4 regions of the Pseudomonas protegens genome follow, and region 4 is predicted to be linked to each of the others. Evidence: predicted binding sites of a transcription regulator. Region 4 holds the regulator's gene; each other region holds the start of a gene.
What was found. The regulator FliA, encoded in region 4, starts transcription of late flagellar genes. The targets are predictions, from matches to a motif close to CTAAAGTTTNNNNNNNNNNNGCCGNTAA.
Positions count from the first base shown of each region.

Region 1: the regulator FliA is predicted to act here: its motif matches at 2,132-2,159, upstream of GGI48_RS29895 (methyl-accepting chemotaxis protein).
Region 2: the regulator FliA is predicted to act here: its motif matches at 3,416-3,443, upstream of flgM (flagellar biosynthesis anti-sigma factor FlgM).
Region 3: the regulator FliA is predicted to act here: its motif matches at 2,412-2,439, upstream of GGI48_RS16050 (methyl-accepting chemotaxis protein).

Region 1 covers NZ_CP060201.1:6,484,653-6,489,825, forward strand. Annotated here, with positions in the region: gene pnuC (nicotinamide riboside transporter PnuC) at 1-281, opposite strand, end outside; gene GGI48_RS29895 (methyl-accepting chemotaxis protein) at 370-2,004, opposite strand; gene GGI48_RS29900 (undecaprenyl-diphosphate phosphatase) at 2,300-3,130, shown strand; gene GGI48_RS29905 (DUF1294 domain-containing protein) at 3,127-3,549, shown strand; gene GGI48_RS29910 (MmcQ/YjbR family DNA-binding protein) at 3,546-3,905, opposite strand; gene GGI48_RS29915 (LysR substrate-binding domain-containing protein) at 3,902-4,810, opposite strand; gene GGI48_RS29920 (FMN-dependent NADH-azoreductase) at 4,942-5,173, shown strand, end outside.
Region 2 covers NZ_CP060201.1:5,043,288-5,048,460, forward strand. Annotated here, with positions in the region: gene GGI48_RS23510 (glutamine synthetase family protein) at 1-197, shown strand, start outside; gene GGI48_RS23515 (MFS transporter) at 272-1,642, shown strand; gene GGI48_RS23520 (flagellar brake protein) at 1,701-2,447, opposite strand; gene GGI48_RS23525 (flagella synthesis protein FlgN) at 2,544-3,011, opposite strand; gene flgM (flagellar biosynthesis anti-sigma factor FlgM) at 3,060-3,377, opposite strand; gene flgA (flagellar basal body P-ring formation chaperone FlgA) at 3,529-4,290, opposite strand; gene GGI48_RS23540 (chemotaxis protein CheV) at 4,366-5,173, shown strand, end outside.
Region 3 covers NZ_CP060201.1:3,480,070-3,485,242, forward strand. Annotated here, with positions in the region: gene GGI48_RS16040 (NorM family multidrug efflux MATE transporter) at 1-1,281, opposite strand, end outside; gene GGI48_RS16045 (LysR substrate-binding domain-containing protein) at 1,441-2,361, shown strand; gene GGI48_RS16050 (methyl-accepting chemotaxis protein) at 2,555-4,531, shown strand; gene GGI48_RS16055 (ABC transporter six-transmembrane domain-containing protein) at 4,558-5,173, opposite strand, start outside.
Region 4 covers NZ_CP060201.1:1,369,495-1,374,667, reverse strand. Annotated here, with positions in the region: gene flhA (flagellar biosynthesis protein FlhA) at 1-191, shown strand, start outside; gene flhF (flagellar biosynthesis protein FlhF) at 203-1,525, shown strand; gene fleN (flagellar synthesis regulator FleN) at 1,644-2,474, shown strand; gene fliA (RNA polymerase sigma factor FliA) at 2,471-3,211, shown strand; gene GGI48_RS06430 (chemotaxis response regulator CheY) at 3,377-3,748, shown strand; gene GGI48_RS06425 (protein phosphatase CheZ) at 3,779-4,567, shown strand; gene GGI48_RS06420 (chemotaxis protein CheA) at 4,580-5,173, shown strand, end outside.

The DNA.
Region 1 (5,173 bases), 1.7 Mb from region 4:
CCCAGGGCCAGGCCCTGGAGCAGGCCGGCGGTTCGCAACTGGCTGACCGGACGCCCTTGATGCTGATCGCCGCCCCGGGTCCACTGCCACCAGCCATAGAGCTGCAACACGGCGTAGACCACCTGCAGGAGCATGTCGGAATAGAGTTTGACCTCGTAGAAGATCCAGCTGTAGAGCAGCACCATGACCAGGCCGATGGGCCAGCACCAGGGGTTCTGCTTGACCGTCAGCCAGACGGCGATCACGCCTAGCGCAGCGGCAAACAGTTCAAGCCCGGACATGGCGGTTCCTTGGGGAAGTGGAGGAGGGGGCGGATTGTACCCAGAGTCGGCCCCGGACGTTAGCCCGGAGCCGCGCAAGCGGTGGCGACTAGACGCGGAACTGGCGCAGCAGGCCGTTGAGCTGTTCCGAGAGCTCCTTGAGGTGCCGGCTGGCGGCGCTGGAATGCTGGGCGGCCAGCGCCGTGCCCTGGGACAGGCCCGCCGCCTGACCGACGTTGTGGTTGATGTCCTCCACCACATGGGCCTGTTGCAGGGTGGCGCTGGCGATCGAGGCGTTCAGTTCGTTGAGGGTGCGCAGGACCTGGCCGATGGCGTTGAGGCTGGTGCCGGCCAGCCCGGCCTGTTCGATGGTCGACTGCGAGGCCCGGCTGCTGTCGCCGATGACCTTGACCGCGGCTTCGGAGTGACTCTGCAGACGTTCGATCATGCCCTGGATTTCCGCGGTGGACTGCTGGGTACGCTGGGCCAGCAGGCGCACTTCGTCGGCCACCACGGCAAAGCCCCGGCCCTGTTCCCCGGCCCGGGCGGCTTCGATGGCGGCGTTCAGGGCCAGCAGGTTGGTCTGCTCGGCGATGGAGCGGATCACCTCCAGCACGGTGCCGATCTGGGTGCTTTCCGTCGCCAGGGTGCGGATCACTTCCACGGCCTGGTCGATGGTCGTGGACAACTGATCGATCTGCTGCAGGCTGCCGTCGATGTTGAGCTGGCCCTGCCGGGCCTGGGCTTCGGCTTCGCGCACTTCGCTGGCCGCGTGTTCGGCGTTCCTGGCCACATCCTGCACGCCGCTGGTGACCTGGCTGATGGCCGCGGCCACCTGTTCCATCTGCTGGGACTGCTGCTGACTGCGCTCCTGGGCCTCGCTGGCGTTGCTGCCCAGCTCGCTGGAGGACTGCGCCAGCGCGGCGGCGCTGGACTGCAACTGGGTCACCACCCCGCGCAACTTGGCGGTAAAGCCATTGAAGTGCCGGGCCAGCTCGGTGACTTCGTCCTGGCCGTGGGTATCCAGGCGCCGGGTCAGGTCGCTTTCGCCGCTGGCGATGTTGGCCATGGCGTGCACCGTTTCGCGCAGCGGGTTGACGATGCTGCGCACGATCAGCACCACCAGGGCGGTCATCAGCAGCGCAATCACCAGGCCAATGGAAGAGGCCTGCAGGACCTGGGCATAGAACTCCTGTTGCAGGTCGTCGATGTACACCCCGGAACCGATGATCCAGCCCCAGGGCTGGAACAGCTGTATATAGGAGGTCTTTTGTACCGGCTGCTCGGCCCCGGGCTTGGGCCAGCGGTAATCCACCATGCCGGCGCCCTTGGCCTTGGCCAGGGCGACCATTTCGTTGAACACCTGGAAGCCGTCCGGGTCCTTGACCGCCGCCAGGTTCTGTCCGTCGAGCTTGGGGTTGGCCGGGTGCATGATCATCACCGGCGTCAGGTCGTTGATCCAGAAGTAGTCGTTCTGGTTGTAGCGCAACCCGCGGATGGTTTGCAGCGCCTGTTGCTGTGCCTGTTCGCGGCTCAGGCTGCCGGCGGCTTCCAGGCCCTGGTAGTAATTGAGCACCCCGGCGGCGGTCTGCACCACATGCTGGGTTTTCTGTGCCTTGGCCTGGTACAGGTCGCGGTGAATCTGCCCGAGCATCATCACGCCCAGGGTCACCAGGGTCAGCACCGCCACGATCAGGATCAGCCACAAACGCTGACTGATGGACATCTTGCGCAAGCTATTCATCATCCGGTCACTCCTGATTCTTGTACTTGTCATAAAAGGCCGTGAGCATCCAAGCACGCCGGCCTTCGAGCGCCTACCCTACGGAAGTCCAATAACATCGCGGTGTATTTTGCGCCTGTCTGCTAGGATTTCGGCGCTTTCGCGCAAAACCTGAACCTTTCTGCCTTTTTCACAGAATTTTCATGGGCTTGTGTTGAACTGGCGGCCGGGGAAATTTCACCCGCGCCAAGCGCAGTGACTGAGTCGACTACTTAAAAAAGAGGCATGCCTGGAGCATCGCCTTATTGGGGGATTGATGGATTTTTGGAGCGCCGCACAGGCATTGATACTCGGGATTGTCGAAGGCTTGACCGAGTTCTTGCCCATCAGCAGTACCGGACACCAGATTATTGTCGCTGACCTGCTCGACTTCGGTGGCGAGCGGGCGATGGCCTTCAACATCATCATTCAGCTGGGAGCGATCCTGGCCGTGGTCTGGGAGTTTCGACGCAAGATCCTCGAGGTGGTGATCGGCCTGCCGAGCCAGCCCAAGGCCCAGCGCTTCACGGTCAACCTGCTGATCGCCTTCCTCCCGGCGGTGGTGCTGGGGGTGATCTTCGCCGACCTGATCCATGCCTACCTGTTCAACCCCATCACTGTGGCCACGGCCCTGGTGATCGGCGGGGTCATCATGCTCTGGGCCGAGCGGCGCGAGCATCGGGTGCACGCCGAAAGCGTGGACGAGATCACCTGGAAGGACGCACTGAAAGTCGGTTGTGCCCAGTGCCTGGCAATGATCCCGGGGACTTCGCGCTCCGGCTCGACCATCATCGGCGGGCTGCTGTTCGGCCTGTCGCGCAAGACCGCCACCGAGTTTTCGTTCTTCCTGGCCATGCCCACCATGGTCGGGGCTGCGGTGTATTCGGGCTACAAGTACCGGCACCTGTTCCAGCCCGATGATGTTCCGGTGTTCGCCATCGGCTTCGTCACCGCCTTCATCTTCGCCATGATCGCGGTCAAGGGCCTGCTGAAGTTCATTGCCAGCCACAGCTACGCGGCGTTCGCCTGGTACCGCATCGCCTTCGGCCTGTTGATTCTGGCGACCTGGCAGTTCGGCTGGGTCGACTGGACGGCGGCCAAATCGTGACGACGGGCCGTAGCGAAGCGCGCGTCGGCAGTGGCGCGCGTATCCACCACCTGAAGCTCAAGTTGCTGGTATTTGTCCTGCTGTGCGCATTGCCATTGTTCGGCTCGTTGTCCCTGTGGTGGCGAGCAATTTCGATCATCCCCCTGGTCGCCTATGGCGCCGTCAGCCTGTTGACCTTCCTGCTGTATTGGCACGACAAGCGCCGGGCCAGGGCAGAGGGGCAGCGCACGCCGGAGAATGTGCTGCACGCCCTGGAGCTGGCCGGCGGCTGGCCCGGGGCCTTGCTGGCCCAGCAACTGCTGCGGCACAAGACCCGCAAGCTGTCCTATCAGACCTTGTTCTGGCTGATCGTGGCCGTGCATCAGGTCTACTGGATTGACCGGCTGTTCCTGGAAAACAGCCTGCTGAGCCTGTTCTAGAGCAGCAACCCGACCTGCGCCCGCTTGGGCAACTTGCCCACCACCAGTTGATGGGAGCGTTGCAGCAGTGCCCGGAGTTCCTCGGCACCCAGCGGGTAGGGCGTTTGCATGATGATCCAGTGCGCCCGCGCCAGATAGGGCGCCGGGGCAATGCCCGGACGGTCGACATGACCGAGAAACAGCTCCTGGTCGACCTTGAACGCCAGGGAGCTGCCCCGCAGGTTCTGCAGGGCGAACATCTTGCTGCCGGCAATTGAAAACACCCGCACACCGCCCCATTTGTAGTCCTCCCGCGCTCCGGGCAGGTCCAGGCAGAATTGCGCCACTTGTTGTTCAGTGAGGATTGCATCTTTCACAGCAGTCGTTCTCCACAGCCTTCGAAGGATTGGCTCAGGTGCTCGATCCAGGCCCGCACGGCCGGCAACACACCGCGGCGGTGAGGATACACCGCTTGCAGCCAGCCGCCGGGCAATGACCATTGCGGCAGCATCTGCACCAGTTGGCCGCTGGCCAGTTCGGCCTCGCAATACATCATCGGCAGGACGGTGCAGCCCAGGCCGGCGAGGGCACAGGCGCGGCGCATGATGAAGTCATCGATGCCCAGGCGCGCTTCCAGGGCCAGGTCGCAGGCATTGCCCTGCTGGTCCAGTAGACGCAGGTGCACCAGCCGATCGGCCTCCAGGGCGCCAAGAATGGGCACCTGCCGCAGGTCTTGCGGATGCTGCACCGGGTGCTCCTTGAGGAAGTCGGGAGTGGCGACGATTACGGTTTGCGCCGGACGCAGGCGGCGGGTCACCAGCAGCGGGTCTTCATCGCCGTGTTCACGCACCCGCAGGGCCACGTCGATGCCTTCGGTCACCAGGTCGACGCGGCGGTTGAGCAAGAGCATCTCCAGCTGCACCTGGGGGTATTTCTGCAGGTAGCTGCTGACCAGCGGTGTCAGCAACTCATGGGCCAGCCCCACCGGACTCGACACCCGCAGGCGTCCCCGGGGTTCGCTGGCCATGCTGGCCACGGCTTCGTCGGCCATTTCCGCTTCCAGCAGCATCGCCTGGCAATGGCGCAAGTAACGCTCGCCCACGGCGGTGAGCTTGAGCTGGCGGGTGGTGCGTTGCAGCAGCCGGGCCTTGAGCCGCTCTTCCAGTTCGGCGATGCGCCGCGACAGCCGCGACTTGGGAATGCCCAGCAAACGCCCGGCAGCGGCGAAGCCACCGGCTTCCACCACCTTGGCGAAGTAATACAGATCGTTGAGGTCTTGCATGAGAGGAGGGCTCGATTGTCCTGCTGATGGGACGAACTATCGCATTTGTACTGGCTAATCAGCCATTGAATTCATCTGTAGGATTGCGCACATCCGATCGCCCAGTGGCGGTCCTCACTTGGAGATCCCAGATGAAACTCTTGCATATCGATTCCAGCATCCTTGGTGACAACTCGGCCTCCCGCCAGCTGAGCCACAGCGTGGTCCAGGCCTGGAAAGCCGCCCTGCCTGACCTGACCGTGACCTACCGCGACCTGGCCGCGGATGCCATCAGCCATTTCTCCGCCGCCACTTTGGTGGCCGCCGGCACCGCCGCCGAACTGCGCGATGCCGCGCAGCAGCACGAAGCCCAGCTCAGCGCCC
Region 2 (5,173 bases), 3.1 Mb from region 4:
TCGAAGTGCCGGACAATTTGTCCCTGCCTTGTACCTTGCATGCGGCGCTGGAGCGTCTGAAACGTAGTCAGTTGGCCAGGGAACTGTTCGGCACCGAGTTCATCGAAGGCTACATCGCTTCGAAGACCATGGAGTTGACCAGCTTCTTTGATGAAATCACTCCCTGGGAGCGGCGTGTGTTAGCGGCCCAGGCGTAACCTCACCCGTCGCTGGACGGGCCCCGATCTGTCTGGGGCCCGTCACCTCATTCAAGGAGCCGCTCGGAACGCCGATGCGCCAAATCTGGAAATCCTTTCGAGCGCTTTATTTCGCCTCGCTGATGATGTTGATCGGTTCGGGCCTGCTCAGCACTTATCTGGCCCTGCGCCTGGCTGCCGACCATGTCGATGGCCTGTGGGTGGGGGCCCTGATGGCGGCTAACTATTTCGGTCTGGTATTGGGGGGCAAGCTGGGGCATCGGCTGATTGCCCGGGTCGGGCACATTCGTGCTTACGCCACCTGTGCCGGGATCGTCGGTGCGGCCGTGCTTGGGCACGGTCTGGTGGATTGGCTGCCTGCCTGGCTGGTGCTGCGGATGATCGTCGGCCTGGGGATGATGTGCCAGTACATGGTCATCGAAAGCTGGCTCAATGAGCAGGCCGACGCCAATCAGCGAGGACTTGTGTTCAGCGGCTACATGATCGCTTCTTACCTGGGGCTGGTGCTGGGGCAGTTGATACTGGTCATGCACCCGGCGCTGGGACCGGAGCTGTTGATGCTGGTGGCCCTGTGCTTTGCCCTGTGTCTGGTGCCGGTGGCCATGACCCGGCGTATTCACCCGGCGCCTCTGCATCCGGCGCCGATGGAGCCGCGCTTCTTTATCAAGCGGGTGCCGCAGTCCTTGAGTACCGTGTTGGGCTCGGGCCTGATCGTCGGCTCGTTCTACGGTCTTGCGCCGCTCTACGCCTCGCAGCAGGGGCTGAGCACCGAGCAGGTGGGCCTGTTCATGGGCAGCTGTATCTTTGCCGGGCTGGTGGTGCAATGGCCGCTGGGCTGGTTGTCCGATCGTTATGATCGGGCGCTGTTGATTCGTTGCTTTGCCTTGTTCCTGGCGGTGGTGGCCTTGCCCTTGGCGGTCCTGCCAGCAGTGCCTCTGGAGCTGCTGTTCGTTCTCGGATTCCTCTGTTCGCTGGTGCAGTTCTGCCTCTATCCGCTGGCGGTGGCTTTTTCCAATGACCATGTGGAAAGCGATCGACGGGTGTCGCTGACGGCGATGCTGTTGGTCACCTATGGCGTTGGGGCGAGCGTCGGCCCGTTGGTGGCGGGGGTGCTGATGAAGTTGTTCGGCAGCCAGATGCTCTATGCCTTCTTCAGTTTCTTTGCCTTGGTGCTGGTCTGGCGGATTCGGCCGAAGGCGGTGACCAATCTGCATCAGGTGGACGATGCACCGCTGCATCACGTGGCGATGCCGGACAGTATGTCCAGTTCGCCACTGGTTGCTGCTCTCGATCCGCGGGTAGACGAGCAGGTGGTCCAGGACCAGATGCAGACCGCTCCCGCGCCGGACGCTGCGCCGGCTGCGGAGCCCGATACGCCGCAAGCTTCGGATGAGGTGCCGCCCGAGGAGTGTGCTCGGGATCACCTGAGCGGGGCCAGGCCCTAGAAACGCAAAACGGGCAGTTGCCGCAAGGCACTGCCCGTTTTCATGGGTGTCTGTTGAATCAGAGGTCGTCTTTGTCGAAGCGCCGTGCTTCGCGCTGCAGCTGATAGACGAAGCGCTCTACCTGGCGCTGGACCAGGCCGCTCATGTTATGAAAGCGCACGCCGGCAAAGGTGGTGTCGATGCGTTCTTCGTGATGCAGGTAACGCAGTTCGACCGGGGCGGTCATGTTGCCGAAGGGCAGGGCAGCAATGAAGCGTTCGTACACCTGACCCAGTTGCAGGCGCGAGGAAATATCACCATCGAAGCGCAGTTTGCAGCCGGTGGCGGAGATATCCAGCAGCTTGCCGGTCAGCGGGGATTTGAGTTTTTCGCCGCTCAGTTCGATATCCACCAACTGCGCCAGTTTCAGTGCGGCACGGAAAGCGTTGCGGCGCTGGTGGTAAACCACTTCGTCCGGCAGCGTGGTGCGGTAGCAGCGGCCGCCATTGGAATCGTCTAGGGTCGGAGTGCCATTGCTGTCCCAGGCGATGCGCACGCCTTCATGAAAGCCTTCAACACGAAATGGCTCGCCTGCCAGCAGGAAGCGCTCACCGTCGCGGGGAATCATTTCATCGAGAGCAATCATGTTGCTGTCGCGGTCCACTTCCACCAGATAGCTCTGGAAACGCTGGCTGCGCTCATGGAAAGTGATGATCAGCGGGTCGTGGCTCTCTTGCAGCAACCGCAAGTTGGAGGAAATTTCCAACGCAGTGGTGAACACCTTGGGTGGCTGCGGAGCATCTTCCGCGTTTGAGGCGTTGAACACGGTTCATCAATCTCCAGACAAAATACAACTACACGCAGGAGCTGGCATTCTGCCAGCATGTTTCACGGCTTGGTAGCACGCGCTCATTTTTGGAGTTTAAGCCTGACTGAGTGGGCGGGGCTTCGCAAGCATAGAGGTAGAGCCGCGGGCGTCATAAAGGGCTGGGGGTTCGCCGCCGTTGAGGATTTTCAACTGGTTGGCAGTGGTGGCCTGCTGAATCTGGATCGAGCGGCCATTGAGTTCATTGGTGGCCTGGCAGTCGGCGAGCAGTTGGGTCAGCAGGCTGCCCTGTTCAAGCAACTGATCGCCCACACTCGAGTGACTGGCCAGTTGTTCGAGGCCGGCACGATTGGTTGGCAGGTTCAGGCTGGCGAGGATCTCTGTACGTTTGCGGCCATGCTGTTCCAGCAAAATGACCAGGGCCTGCTTCTGCGCCAGAATATCCTCCAGCAGCGGCATATCACGGCCGTGCAGGGCTACGGATTCGGCTCTGAGCAGTTCCAGCAGTTGTTGCGCTGGAGCAAGGTCATCGTTGATCAGTTGCAGTAGATTGGTGTCGTGCATGGCTGGCCTTGGGGATTAAGCGTCCAAAAGCCTGGCGCAAGCCTGGGGCTAGCGCTGGGCTTCGAAGTTGAGCAGTTTGCTGGCTACACGGTTGCTGTCGACCTTGTAGCTGCCATCGGCAATGGCTTGCTTCAACTCGGCCACCCGGGCCTTGTCGACAGCAGGCTGATCGCGCAGCTTGTCGGTGATTTTCTGCAACTGTTGAGCCTCATTGCTGAGGTGTACCGATTCCCCGCTTTTGCTGGTCTCGGCTGCAGTTGCCGGCGGCGCGGACGTGCCGGCATCGCCGGTTTCCTTGCTGGTGCCGGTACGCGTACTGCCTGTCAGTAAAGGGGAGCTGTTTAAACGGCTGAAGTCGATGACCATGATGAAGAAAACCTCTGGGTATTTGGACGCTTGCCATGTTTTCGGCCATACCCTGAAAAACTTTAGGCTCGATTGTCGATAAGCCAACGCAGGTATCTGCGACCTTTGATTGGCCACAGTTTAGGGAACGACCGGGTCGAGCGCCAGTTATCTACATGGCCACTTCCACTTGGCCAGGGGCGGTGACGCGAGCCTTGATCACCCGTTGCGAGTTCAGGTTCTTGACCCGAATCTGCTCGCTCATGCCGCCGTTGGACAGTGCTTCCCCCGGCATTCGTACATTCAAGGTGCCGCTGCGTGCCGAGATCACTACGTGATCGCCTTTGCGCACCACCTCTGCCTGCTCCAGATGACCCAGGGTAATCAGTTGGTCGGCGACCATTGGTCGGACAAGTTTCTGACCAATGGCCTGATCCACCGAGGTCAGGTAGCCCTGATTGCTCTGGCTGATGTCCCGTTCGCGCAGCACGACGTCTTCGGGCTCAATGATGCCGGCGCGCTTGAGTGGCCGTGAGCTGGTAACCACTTCGCGGAACAGTTTGACCTGCGCCGGGACGAACACGGTCCAGGGCGAGCCGCCTTCGCAGCGCACCTTGACCGTGACCCTGCCCAGTGGCTGGGCAGGGCTTTCCAGGCTCGCTGTCAATTCCTTGTCGCACGCCGGCATGCGCATACGGGGATCCAGTTGGTTGACCTGAATTTCGTAGCGTCCTTCCGTTTGACTGGTAGCCAGGTAGTCTTCTACCGTGAATTCAAGAAACCCTTGAGTGACGCCGATAAGCAGATCAGGCAGGGTGACCGAATCAGCAACGGCAGGGCCGCCAGGGTTTAAGATACACAAGGCCGACAGCCCGCAGAGCAATGTGCGGTAGGGGGATGTCAGGCGTCGGGAAAATGTCGTTTTGGCGTTCATAACAGTTAAAAAGCAAGCGCCGTGCCGTTTAGCAATGAGCGTGCGTCGGATCTTAAAGCTTTGGGGAGTCTGGGCATGGCTGGTGTAATGGATTCGGTAAACCAGCGCACGCAATTGGTTGGGCAGAATCGCCTGGAACTGCTGCTGTTCCGTCTGGACGGTGAGCAGCTCTACGGGATCAACGTCTTCAAGGTTCGCGAGGTGCTGCAATGCCCCAAGCTGACCCTGATGCCCAAATCCAATCCTGTGGTGTGCGGTGTCGCGAATATTCGAGGGGCGACCATTCCGATCCTGGATCTGGCAATGGCCACCGGTGCTGGTGGACTGAAGGATCAGAGCAGCCCGTTTGTGATCATCACTGAGTACAACACCAAGACCCAAGGGTTTCTGGTGCGCTCGGTGGAACGCATCGTCAATATGAACTGGGAAGAAATTCATCCGCCACCCAAGGGGACCGGTCGCGATCACTACCTGACCGCGGTGACCCGGGTGGACAACCAGTTAGTCGAAATCATCGACGTGGAAAAGATATTGGCGGAAGTTGCGCCGACCTCGGAGTCGATTTCGGCGGGCGTGGTGGATCTTGAAACCCAGCACAAGGCCGTTTCCCTGCGAGTGCTGACCGTCGACGATTCGTCGGTGGCGCGCAAACAGGTTACCCGCTGCCTGCAGACGGTGGGGGTCGAAGTCGTGGCGTTGAATGATGGCCGGCAAGCGTTGGATTACCTGCGCAAGCTGGTGGATGAGGGCAAGAAGCCGGAAGAGGAGTTCCTCATGATGATTTCCGACATCGAGATGCCCGAAATGGACGGTTACACCCTCACGGCCGAGATACGTAACGATCCACGCATGCAAAAGCTGCATATCATCCTGCATACTTCGT
Region 3 (5,173 bases), 2.1 Mb from region 4:
GGCCAGTCCCCACCACACGCCGGTCGGTCCCCAGCCCAGGGTAAAGGCCATCAGCCAGGCCGCAGGCGCGCCGATCAGCCAATAGCAGCCCAGGCCCACCAGGAAGGTGGTCTTGGCATCCTTGAGGCCGCGGATCGCGCCCATGGCGATGGTCTGGGTGCCATCGAACAGCTCGAACCAGGCCGCCACCGCCAACAAGCTCACCGCCAGTTGAATCACCTCGGCGAAGGCCGGGTCGTTGTGATCGAGGAACAGCCCGATCAGCTGGTTGGGCAGCAGCCAGAAAATCATCGCGAACCCCAGCATCGCCACCGCGCCGAAGGCGATGCCGACCCGTCCGGCCAGCCTTGCATCCAGCAGTTGTCCGGCACCGTAGTGCTGGCCGATGCGCATGGTGATGGCGTAGGAGATGCCCGCCGGCACCATGAACGCCACCGAGACGATCTGCAGGGCGATCTGGTGCGCCGCCAACTGGGTGCTGCCCATGGTGCCCATGCACAGCGCGGCGAAGGCGAACAACCCGACTTCCACCGCATAGGTGCCGCCGATGGGCAGGCCCAGGCGCCACAGTTCCCGCAGATAGTGGGTGTTCAGCCGGGCCAGGCCCTGGCGCAACGGGTACGCGGCGTAGGCTGGATGGCGCTTGATGTGCCAGGCCAGGGCCAGGGCCATGCAGTTGGCGACGATGGCGGTCACCAGGCCGATGCCCATCAGGCCGAGTTTCGGCAGGCCGAACATGCCGGTGATCAATGCATAGTTGAGCAGGAAGTTGGCCACCGTCCCCGCCAGGCTGATGACCATCACCGGCGTCGCCCGGCCGATGGCGCTGGTAAAGCCGCGCAGGGCCATGAAGCTCAGGTAGCCGGGCAGGGCGAATGGCAGGATCAGCAGGAACTGGCCGGCCGCCTCGACGTTGCTGGGGGTCTGGCCGAACAGCAACAACAGCGGTTTGAGGTTCCACAGCAGCAGGCCGGCGACCAGGGCCATGATCCAGGCCAGCCACAGCCCGGCCTGGGTCAGACGCGCAGCACCTTCGATGTCGCCGGCGCCCTGACGAATCGCCACCAGGGTGCCTACCGCGGCAATCACGCCGATGCAGAAAATCGAGACGAAGGAATAGCTGGCCGCTCCCAGGCCACCGCCAGCCAGGGCTTGCGGGCTGAGGCGGGCCATCATCAGGGTGTCGGTGAGGACCATCAGCATGTGTGCCAGCTGGGAGGCGATCAGCGGCCCCGCTAGCCGCAGGATGGCCCAGAGTTCGGTGCGTGCTGGATGCTGCATGGTCATCAGGCTCGATTCTTCAAAAGTCGGTAAGAGCGCTGATTCTCGGCGCTCGCAGCGCATAGCACAAAAGGATAAAAATACTCGCTGGCATGATAAAAACTCATGCGAAGCCCTTTCCTGCCCGCGTGGCGCCCTGGTGTTGTCCGGAGTCCATCCATGTCTCGTCGTCTGCCTCCCCTGTATGCCCTGCGCGCCTTTGAAGCGGCGGCCCGCCACAGCTCGTTCACCCGTGCCGCCGAAGAACTGTCGATTACCCAGAGCGCCGTCAGCCGGCATATCCGCACCCTGGAGGAACACTTCGCCTGCCGACTGTTCCAGCGCAGCGGGCGCAACCTGCAACTGACCGAGGCGGCGCGCCTGCTGTTGCCGGGCATTCGCGAAGGTTTCGGCGCGCTGGAGCGGGCCTGCAATACCCTGCGGGCCGAAGACGGCATCCTGCGCATGAAGGCGCCCTCGACCCTGACCATGCGCTGGTTGCTGGCGCGCCTCAGCCGCTTTCGCCACCTGCAGCCGGGCAATGAGGTACAGCTCACCAGTGCCTGGATGGACGTGGATTCGGTGGATTTCAACCAGGAGCCCTTCGACTGCGCGGTGCTGCTGAGCAATGGCCACTTTCCTCCGGACTGGGAAGCCAGCTACCTGTTCCCCGAGCTGCTGATCCCGGTGGGGGCGCCGAACCTGCTCAACGACCAGCCCTGGGACGTGGCGCGGCTGGCCGCCACCGAACTCTTGCACCCCACCCCGGACCGCCGTGACTGGCGCAGCTGGCTGGAGCATATGGGCCTGACCGACCAGGTATCGCTCAAGGGCGGGCAGGTGTTCGACACCCTGGAACTGGGGATGATCGCGGCGGCGCGGGGGTATGGCGTATCCATGGGCGATTTGCTGATGGTGGCCGAAGATGTGGCCCAGGGCCGCCTGAGCCTGCCCTGGCCGACAGCGGTGGCCAGTGGCCTGAACTACTACCTGGTCTGGCCCAAGACCCGGCCCGGAGGGGAACGGTTGCGGCGCCTCAGCGATTTTCTCCAGGGCGAGGTCCAGGCCATGCAACTGCCCGAGGTAGAGCGCTTCGGCTGAAACGATGCAGTGCCCGGCCGGCGGGCGCGCGCGGATATCCTTGCAAGGCGCTCAAGTATTTGCGGGCGCCGCCGAATCCATGGGTTATGGAACCAGCGTTCAGGAAGGTCCTAAATTACTAAAAATCCTAGAATTATTACCGCCGAGCGTGCTGACCAATCAGGATGATCCGCCTTCTCGGCAAGGAGCCATCATGTCCCAACCCCGTGCCCGCATAGCCTCCCAGCTAGGGCTTGCCCTCGCCCTGATACTTGCCCTGGTCATCAGTGGCAGCACCCTGTTTGCCCTGCGCTCCCTGGACTCGGCGAACCTCGATACCCGGGAAGAACACCTGGCCAGCGAGGCGCGGTTGTTGGCGGACCAGCTCAACACCTTCCACGGCAGCCTGCGCGAGAGCACCCAGCGCCTCAGTGGCCTGTTCGAAAACCGTTTCAGCAGCGGCCTGAGTCTGCATCCCGAGCAGCCGGTGAATGTGGCCGGAGTGCAGACCCCGGGCCTGCACCTGGGGGACGTGGTGCTGAACAACAACTTCGAGGAAGTGGACGAGTTCAAGCAGATGACCGCCGGGGTGGCGACCCTGTTCGTGCGCAGCGGCGACGATTTCATCCGGGTCAGCACCTCCTTGAGCAAGCAGGACGGCAGCCGGGCCATCGGCACCTTGCTCGACCATGGCCACCCGGCCTACCAGAAGCTCATGGCGGGCCAGGGTTATGTCGGCCGCGCCGTGCTCTTCGAACGCTTCTACATGACCCAGTACACCCCGGTCTTGGCTCGCGACGGCAAGGTCATCGCCGTGCTGTTCGTCGGTTTCGACTACACCGATGCGCAGAATGCCCAGTTCGCCAATCTCAAGCGTTTCCGCATTGGCCAGAGCGGCTCCCTGGCCTTGCTTGATGAGCAGAACAAGTGGCTGGTGCCACCGGCCGGCGTGCAGGCGCTGGAGCCGGCGGCGCAGATCATGGCGGCGGCCGCCAAGGAACCGGGCAAGGGGCGTTTCTGGAGTGACCAGGGCGAGGACTTCTACAGCCTGGCGGTGCCGTTCGAGGGCGGCCCCTGGTCGGTGGTGGCCAGCATGCCCAAGGCGGAGATCCGCGCGGTGACCTGGAGCGTGGGGATTCGCCTGGTGATCGGCAGCCTGCTGGCGATGCTGCTGGCGGTGGGGGCCACGGTCTGGCTGCTGCGCAGCAAGCTGGCGCCCTTGGGCGATCTGGTGCGCCAGGCCCAGGCCCTGGGCGGCGGCGACCTGAGCGCGCGGCTGAATGTCTCCAGCCATGACGAAATCGGCCAGCTGGCCCGCAGTTTCAACCAGATGGGCGAAGCCCTGTCGACCATGGTCGAGCACATTCGCCGTTCCGCCGCCGAGGTCAATGGCCGCGCCCAGGCCTTGTCAGGCCTGTCCAGCGGCGCCTATGAAGGGATGGAGCAACAGTCCGGCGAGATCACCAGCATGGCCGGGGCGGTGGAGGAGTTCAGCGCCACTTCGCTGAATATTGCCGACAACATGGGCAGCACCCAGCGTCTGGCCCAGGACAACGCCCAGCAGACCCACATCGGCCGCGAGTCCATGGAACAGGCATCGGCGTCCCTGGAGCAGATTGCCGGGGCCCTCAACAGCACGGCCACGGTGATCAATACCCTGGGCCAGCGTTCCCAGGAGATTGGCGGGATTGTCGGGGTGATCACCGCGATTGCCGATCAGACCAACCTGCTGGCCCTCAACGCCGCCATCGAGGCCGCGCGTGCCGGCGAGCAGGGGCGCGGGTTTGCCGTGGTCGCCGATGAGGTGCGCAACCTGGCGTCGCGCACCCGCGAGGCCACCGATGAAATCTCGCAGATGATCAACAGCATCCAGCAGGAAACCGGCAACGCCATCGAAACCATGGAGCAGGGCAACCGCTTGATGCAGGAAGGCTTGTCGCGCAACGCCAACGTCGCCTCGGCCCTGGCCCTGATCGACGAGCAGAGCCGCAGCGCCGGCGAGCAGTTCGCCGCCATCACCACCGCGACTCAGGAACAGAGCAGCACCGCCACGGTGCTCAGCAGCAATCTGCAGAGCATTGCCCAGGCCAACAGCGAGCAGCGTGAAGTGGTGTCCAACCTGGCACTCACCGCCCGTGAGCTGGAAACCCTGGCCGCGGACTTGCGCCGGGAAGTCGACCGCTTCCGCTGATCCGGCCCAGTCGACGGCCGCGAGGCTCAGTGAGGCGCGGTCGACTCAGCCAGGCCCGGATCGACGCGCTTGCCGATATCCCGCAGGCGCGCCAGCTGGTCGACCATGGTGGGCGCCTCATCGACGCTGCTGACGAAGGTCCACAGGTAAGTCATCACCGCATACACGTGGCCGGCCTTGACCTCGGGCGCCAGCGCCAGCTGGCTGATGGCGATGACGAACAGCAGCGCCGCCACCGCGCCAAGGAACAGATAGGCTGCCGCTTCCCGGTCCGAGAGGCCGATGCGCAGCCGCGACAGCAGGCGATAGTGGCGCTGTAGCGAGACGGCGCCGACCTTGGCCACCAGGCCGATTTCCTTTTCCAGCCGGTCGTTCAGGCGTTCGTGCAGTTGCTGGTTACGCCGGGCAAAACGCGGCAGCAGGGTCACGCACAGCAACAGCGCCGTGAGGCAGGCGAGGCCGATCCAGGGTTCGATCACCAGCAGCATCACCGCCGCCCCGACGATCGACACCAGGGCCGTGGCGATGGTCGGCACGTGCTTTTCGAAGAAATCGACGAATTCCCGGGCCAGCACTACCCGCGCCGCGGCGGTGGACGTGTCTTGTTGTTGCAGGCGCTGGTTGAGGATCACCGGCACCGCA
Region 4 (5,173 bases):
CGCTGATCGAAGCGGCGCAGCGTCAAGAGATGCAAGGTCAACCGGTGATTCTGTTGGTAGCGGGTCCGGTCCGCGCCATGCTTTCGCGGTTCGGGCGTCTCGCCGTTCCAGGTTTGCATGTGCTGGCGTACCAGGAAATTCCTGACAACAAGCAAGTGACCATCGTTGCGACAGTAGGGCCCAACGGCTGAGGTAGTGGGTTATGCAAGTTAAGCGTTTTTTCGCCGCCGATATGCGTCAGGCCATGAAACTGGTTCGTGATGAGTTGGGCGCTGAAGCTGCCATCATCGGCAACCGGCGGATTGCCGGCGGGGTCGAGCTGACGGCTGCGCTGGATTACAAGTTGTCGGCCCTGTCGCCGCGGGTTCCGAACATGGAGCTTGAGGACGAGTTGCGCAAGACTCAGTCGCGGATCGTCACCGCTCAGGCCGAACTGAGCCTGCGGGGCGAGGGCGACAATGCCTCGATCACCAATCGCCAGCTGTTCGCCGGCCTGCCGCTGACCGCTGCCGAACCACTGATCGAGCCGACCCTGACCGAGCGTCCGCGCCCGGCCCCGGCGCCAGCCGCACCGGCTGCTGATTCCCGTGCGCTGGACTCGATGCGTTTCGAGCTCAACGGCCTGCGCGAGCTGCTGGAAGTGCAGCTCGGTTCCCTGGCCTGGAGCCAATTGCAGGGGAGTCGTCCGGAGCAGGCCAACCTCTGGCGCCGTCTGCAGCGCATCGGCCTGTCCGGTCCGCTGGCCCGTGATCTGCTGGCACTGATCACCGATATCGATGAGCCGCGCCAGGCCTGGCGCATGCTGCTGGCGCACCTGGCGCGGATGATCCTCACGCCGGAAGTCGAGCCTCTGGAAGAAGGGGGCGTGATTGCCATGGTCGGCCCCGCCGGCATGGGCAAGACCACCACCCTGGCCAAGCTGGCCGCGCGCTATGTACTCAAGTACGGCGCACAGAACATTGCTCTGGTCAGCATGGACAGCTTCCGTATCGGTGCCCAGGAGCAGCTCAAGACCCTGGGGCGCATCCTCAATGTCTCGGTGACCCATGTCGATCCTGGCCAGTCCCTGGCCCAGGCCCTGGATCCGCTGCTGCGCAAGCGCGTGGTGTTGATCGACACCGCCGGCCTGCAGGCCAGCGACCCGGCATTGCGCATGCAGTTGGAGAGCCTGGCCGGTCGCGGGATCCGCGCGAAGAACTATCTGGTGCTGGCGACCACCAGCCAGAAGCAGGTGCTGACCGCCGCCTACCACAGCTACAAGCGCTGCGGTCTGGCCGGCTGCATCCTGACTAAACTGGATGAAACAGCCAGTCTTGGCGAGGTCTTGAGCCTGGCCATCAGTCATGAATTGCCGGTTGCCTATCTGACCGATGGCCCGCGGATTCCTGACGATTTGCACCTGCCTCGCCGGCATCAACTGGTGAGCCGCGCCGTGAGCGTGCAGATGCAGGAAGAACCCAGCGAAGAAGCCATGGCCGACATGTTCGCTGATCTCTATCACAGCCCGACCAAGCGGGTCGGCTGAGTTAGACATGAATAGATTGCAGTGTATCTACATCGATGGTCTGCCATGCATTGTTCCAACGGTGAACGCGCAGCCAGTTATGTGGCCCCGTCTAAGTAAGACAAGGTAAAGAAAGAACATGGGCAGCATGCATCCCGTACAGGTGATTGCGGTGACCGGCGGCAAGGGTGGCGTCGGCAAGACTAATGTGTCAGTGAACTTGTCCCTGGCTCTGGCTGAGCTCGGCCGGCGGGTCTTGCTGCTGGATGCCGACTTGGGACTGGCCAACGTCGATGTCCTGTTGGGCCTGACACCCAAACGCACCCTGGCGGATGTCATCGAAGGGCGCTGTGAGTTGCGCGATGTGCTGCTCCAGGGTCCTGGCGGTATCCGTATCGTCCCGGCCGCCTCCGGCACCCAGAGCATGGTGCACCTGAGTCCCGCCCAGCACGCCGGCCTGATCCAGGCCTTCAGCGACATCGGCGACAACCTCGATGTGCTGGTGATCGATACTGCTGCGGGTATTGGTGACTCGGTAGTCAGTTTTGTCCGCGCGGCCCAGGAAGTGTTGCTGGTGGTCTGCGACGAACCGACTTCGATCACCGACGCCTATGCGCTGATCAAGTTGCTCAACCGTGACTACGGCATGAACCGTTTCCGGGTCCTGGCCAACATGGCCCAAAGCCCTCAGGAAGGGCGCAACCTGTTTGCAAAATTGACCAAGGTCACGGATCGCTTTCTGGACGTGGCCTTACAATACGTCGGCGCAGTTCCCTACGACGAAAGCGTGCGCAAGGCCGTGCAAAAGCAGCGTGCGGTCTATGAAGCCTTTCCTCGTTCGAAGTGTGCATTGGCGTTCAAGGCCATCGCGCAAAAAGTCGATACCTGGCCGTTGCCGGCGAACCCACGCGGGCATCTGGAGTTTTTTGTCGAGCGCCTAGTGCATCAAACAGCGGGACCGGTGCTATGACTGCCAGCGGCTACAACCTCTACAAGAAGTCCGCGCGTGACAGCCAATATGAATTGATCGAGCGCTACGCGCCCCTGGTCAAGCGTATTGCCTATCACCTGCTGGCGCGGTTGCCGGCCAGTGTTCAGGTGGAAGACCTGATTCAGGCCGGGATGATCGGTTTGCTCGAAGTGTCGACCAAGTACGACGCGAGCAAGGGGGCGAGTTTCGAAACCTATGCGGGTATCCGTATCCGCGGGGCGATGCTCGACGAGGTTCGCAAAGGCGACTGGGCACCGCGTTCGGTGCACCGTAATACACGCATGGTCAGTGATGCCATTCGTGCAATTGAAGCTAAAACCGGTCGTGACGCTAAAGATCACGAAGTTGCGGCCGAACTTCAATTGAGTCTCGACGATTATTACGGGATTTTGAACGACACCCTGGGCAGCCGCCTGTTCAGTTTCGACGACCTGTTGCAGGACGGCGAACATGAAGGGCTGCATGAGGATGGCGCCAGTGCTCATCTCGAGCCGTCACGGGACCTGGAGGATGAACGCTTCCAGGCCGCCTTGGCGGATGCGATTGCCAATTTGCCGGAGCGCGAGCGACTGGTGTTGGCGCTGTACTACGACGAAGAACTGAATCTCAAGGAAATCGGTGAGGTCCTGGGGGTCAGCGAATCGCGGGTCAGCCAGTTACACAGCCAGTGCGCGGCCCGTTTGCGGGGGCGTTTGGGGGAGTGGCGAGCGCGCTGACAGGCAGTGTGGGGACACTGCGATCGGGACCGGTAAGGCAAGCGCTGCGCCGGTCTTGCAGTATGTGCTCCATGCAGTCGTTGTGTGTTATGCCGAATTGATTGAATGGCGCGTTCAGGTGCTGGATGCGTTTAAGACTGCTTGGAGGTCGAATTGGACAAGAACATGAAAATCCTCATCGTTGATGACTTTTCAACGATGCGGCGGATCATAAAAAACCTGTTGCGTGATCTGGGTTTCACCAACACGGTCGAGGCCGACGATGGCACTACCGCCATTCCGGTACTCAACAGCGGGAGCATCGACTTTCTGGTAACGGACTGGAACATGCCGGGCATGACCGGGATCGACCTGCTGCGCCACGTGCGTGCCGATGAAAAGCTCAAGCACCTGCCGGTGTTGATGGTGACTGCGGAAGCCAAGCGCGAGCAGATCATCGAAGCGGCCCAGGCCGGCGTTAACGGCTATGTAGTCAAACCATTCACGGCTCAGGCGTTGAAAGAGAAGATCGAAAAGATCTTCGAACGCATCGGTTGATGTACGTAGCCATTCCGCCACGGGGGAGCTATGGAGCATAACGAATCTTCACTGGGCGACTTTGAGTCGACCCTGAAAAAACATGCGCTGGAACTGGTCGAAAGCCTGGAAAAGGGCAAGTTCGGCGAAGCGGTGCAATTGATCCATGAGCTCAATCAGACCCGTGACCGCGGCCTGTATCAGGAAGTGGGCAAGCTCACCCGCGAGCTGCATAGCGCGATCGTCAATTTCCAGATTGACCCGCACATGCCGCAAGCCGAGGAAGTTTCACAGATCACGGATGCCACTGAGCGCCTGTCCTATGTGGTCCGGCTCACGGAAGCCGCCGCCAACCGCACCATGGACCTGGTAGAGAGCAGCACCCCGCTGGTCAATGGCCTGAGCACTGAAGCCCAGGCCCTGAGCGCAGATTGGGGGCGCTTCATGCGGCGCGAGGTCGGTGCTGAAGAGTTTCGCGAACTGGCGCGCCGGGTCGACAGTTTCCTGACGCGCAGCGAGCAGGAAACCCGTACCGTTTCCGGCCACCTCAACGACATTCTGCTGGCGCAGGATTACCAGGACCTGACCGGTCAGGTGATCAAGCGTGTGACCCAGTTGGTCACGGAAGTCGAAAGCAATCTGCTCAAACTTGTCTTGATGGCCAGTCAGGTCGATCGTTTCGCCGGTATCGAACATGACCGTGAATCGATCCTCGCGGAAAAAGATCCGCAAAAACATCTCGCCAAGGGTGAAGGTCCGCAGATTCATGCCGATAAACGGGAAGACGTTGTGTCCGGTCAGGACGATGTAGACGATTTGCTTTCCAGCCTTGGATTCTAGGAGCACCCATTAATGAGCTTCGGCGCCGATGAAGAGATCCTTCAGGATTTCCTGGTTGAGGCCGGCGAGATTCTAGAGCAACTGTCCGAACAACTGGTCGAGCTGGAAAGCCGACCGGATGATGCGGACCTGCTCAATGCAATTTTTCGCGGTTTTCACACTGTTAAAGGGGGCGCCGGCTTCCTCCAGCTCAATGAGCTGGTGGAGTGCTGCCACATCGCCGAGAACGTCTTCGACATCCTGCGCAAGGGTGAGCGACGGGTCGATTCGGAGCTGATGGACGTGGTGCTCGAGGCGCTGGACGCGGTGAACGGCATGTTCAGCCAGGTCCGTGAGCGCAGCGAAATCACTGCCGCGACACCGGAACTGCTGGCCGCCTTGGCGCGTCTGGCCGAACCTGCCGGTGCCGAGCCTGCAGCGCCGGTGGTCGAAGAAGTGGCCGAAGTTGCTGTCGAGCCTGAGCCTGAGGCCCCGTCAGGGGATATCACCGATAACGAATTCGAACTCTTGCTCGATTCGCTGAATGCCGCCAAGGCCGACGCCGAAGCCGCACCTGCTGCCGCGCCGGCGGCCGAGGGCGAGCCCGCCAGCGACGAGATCACCGAC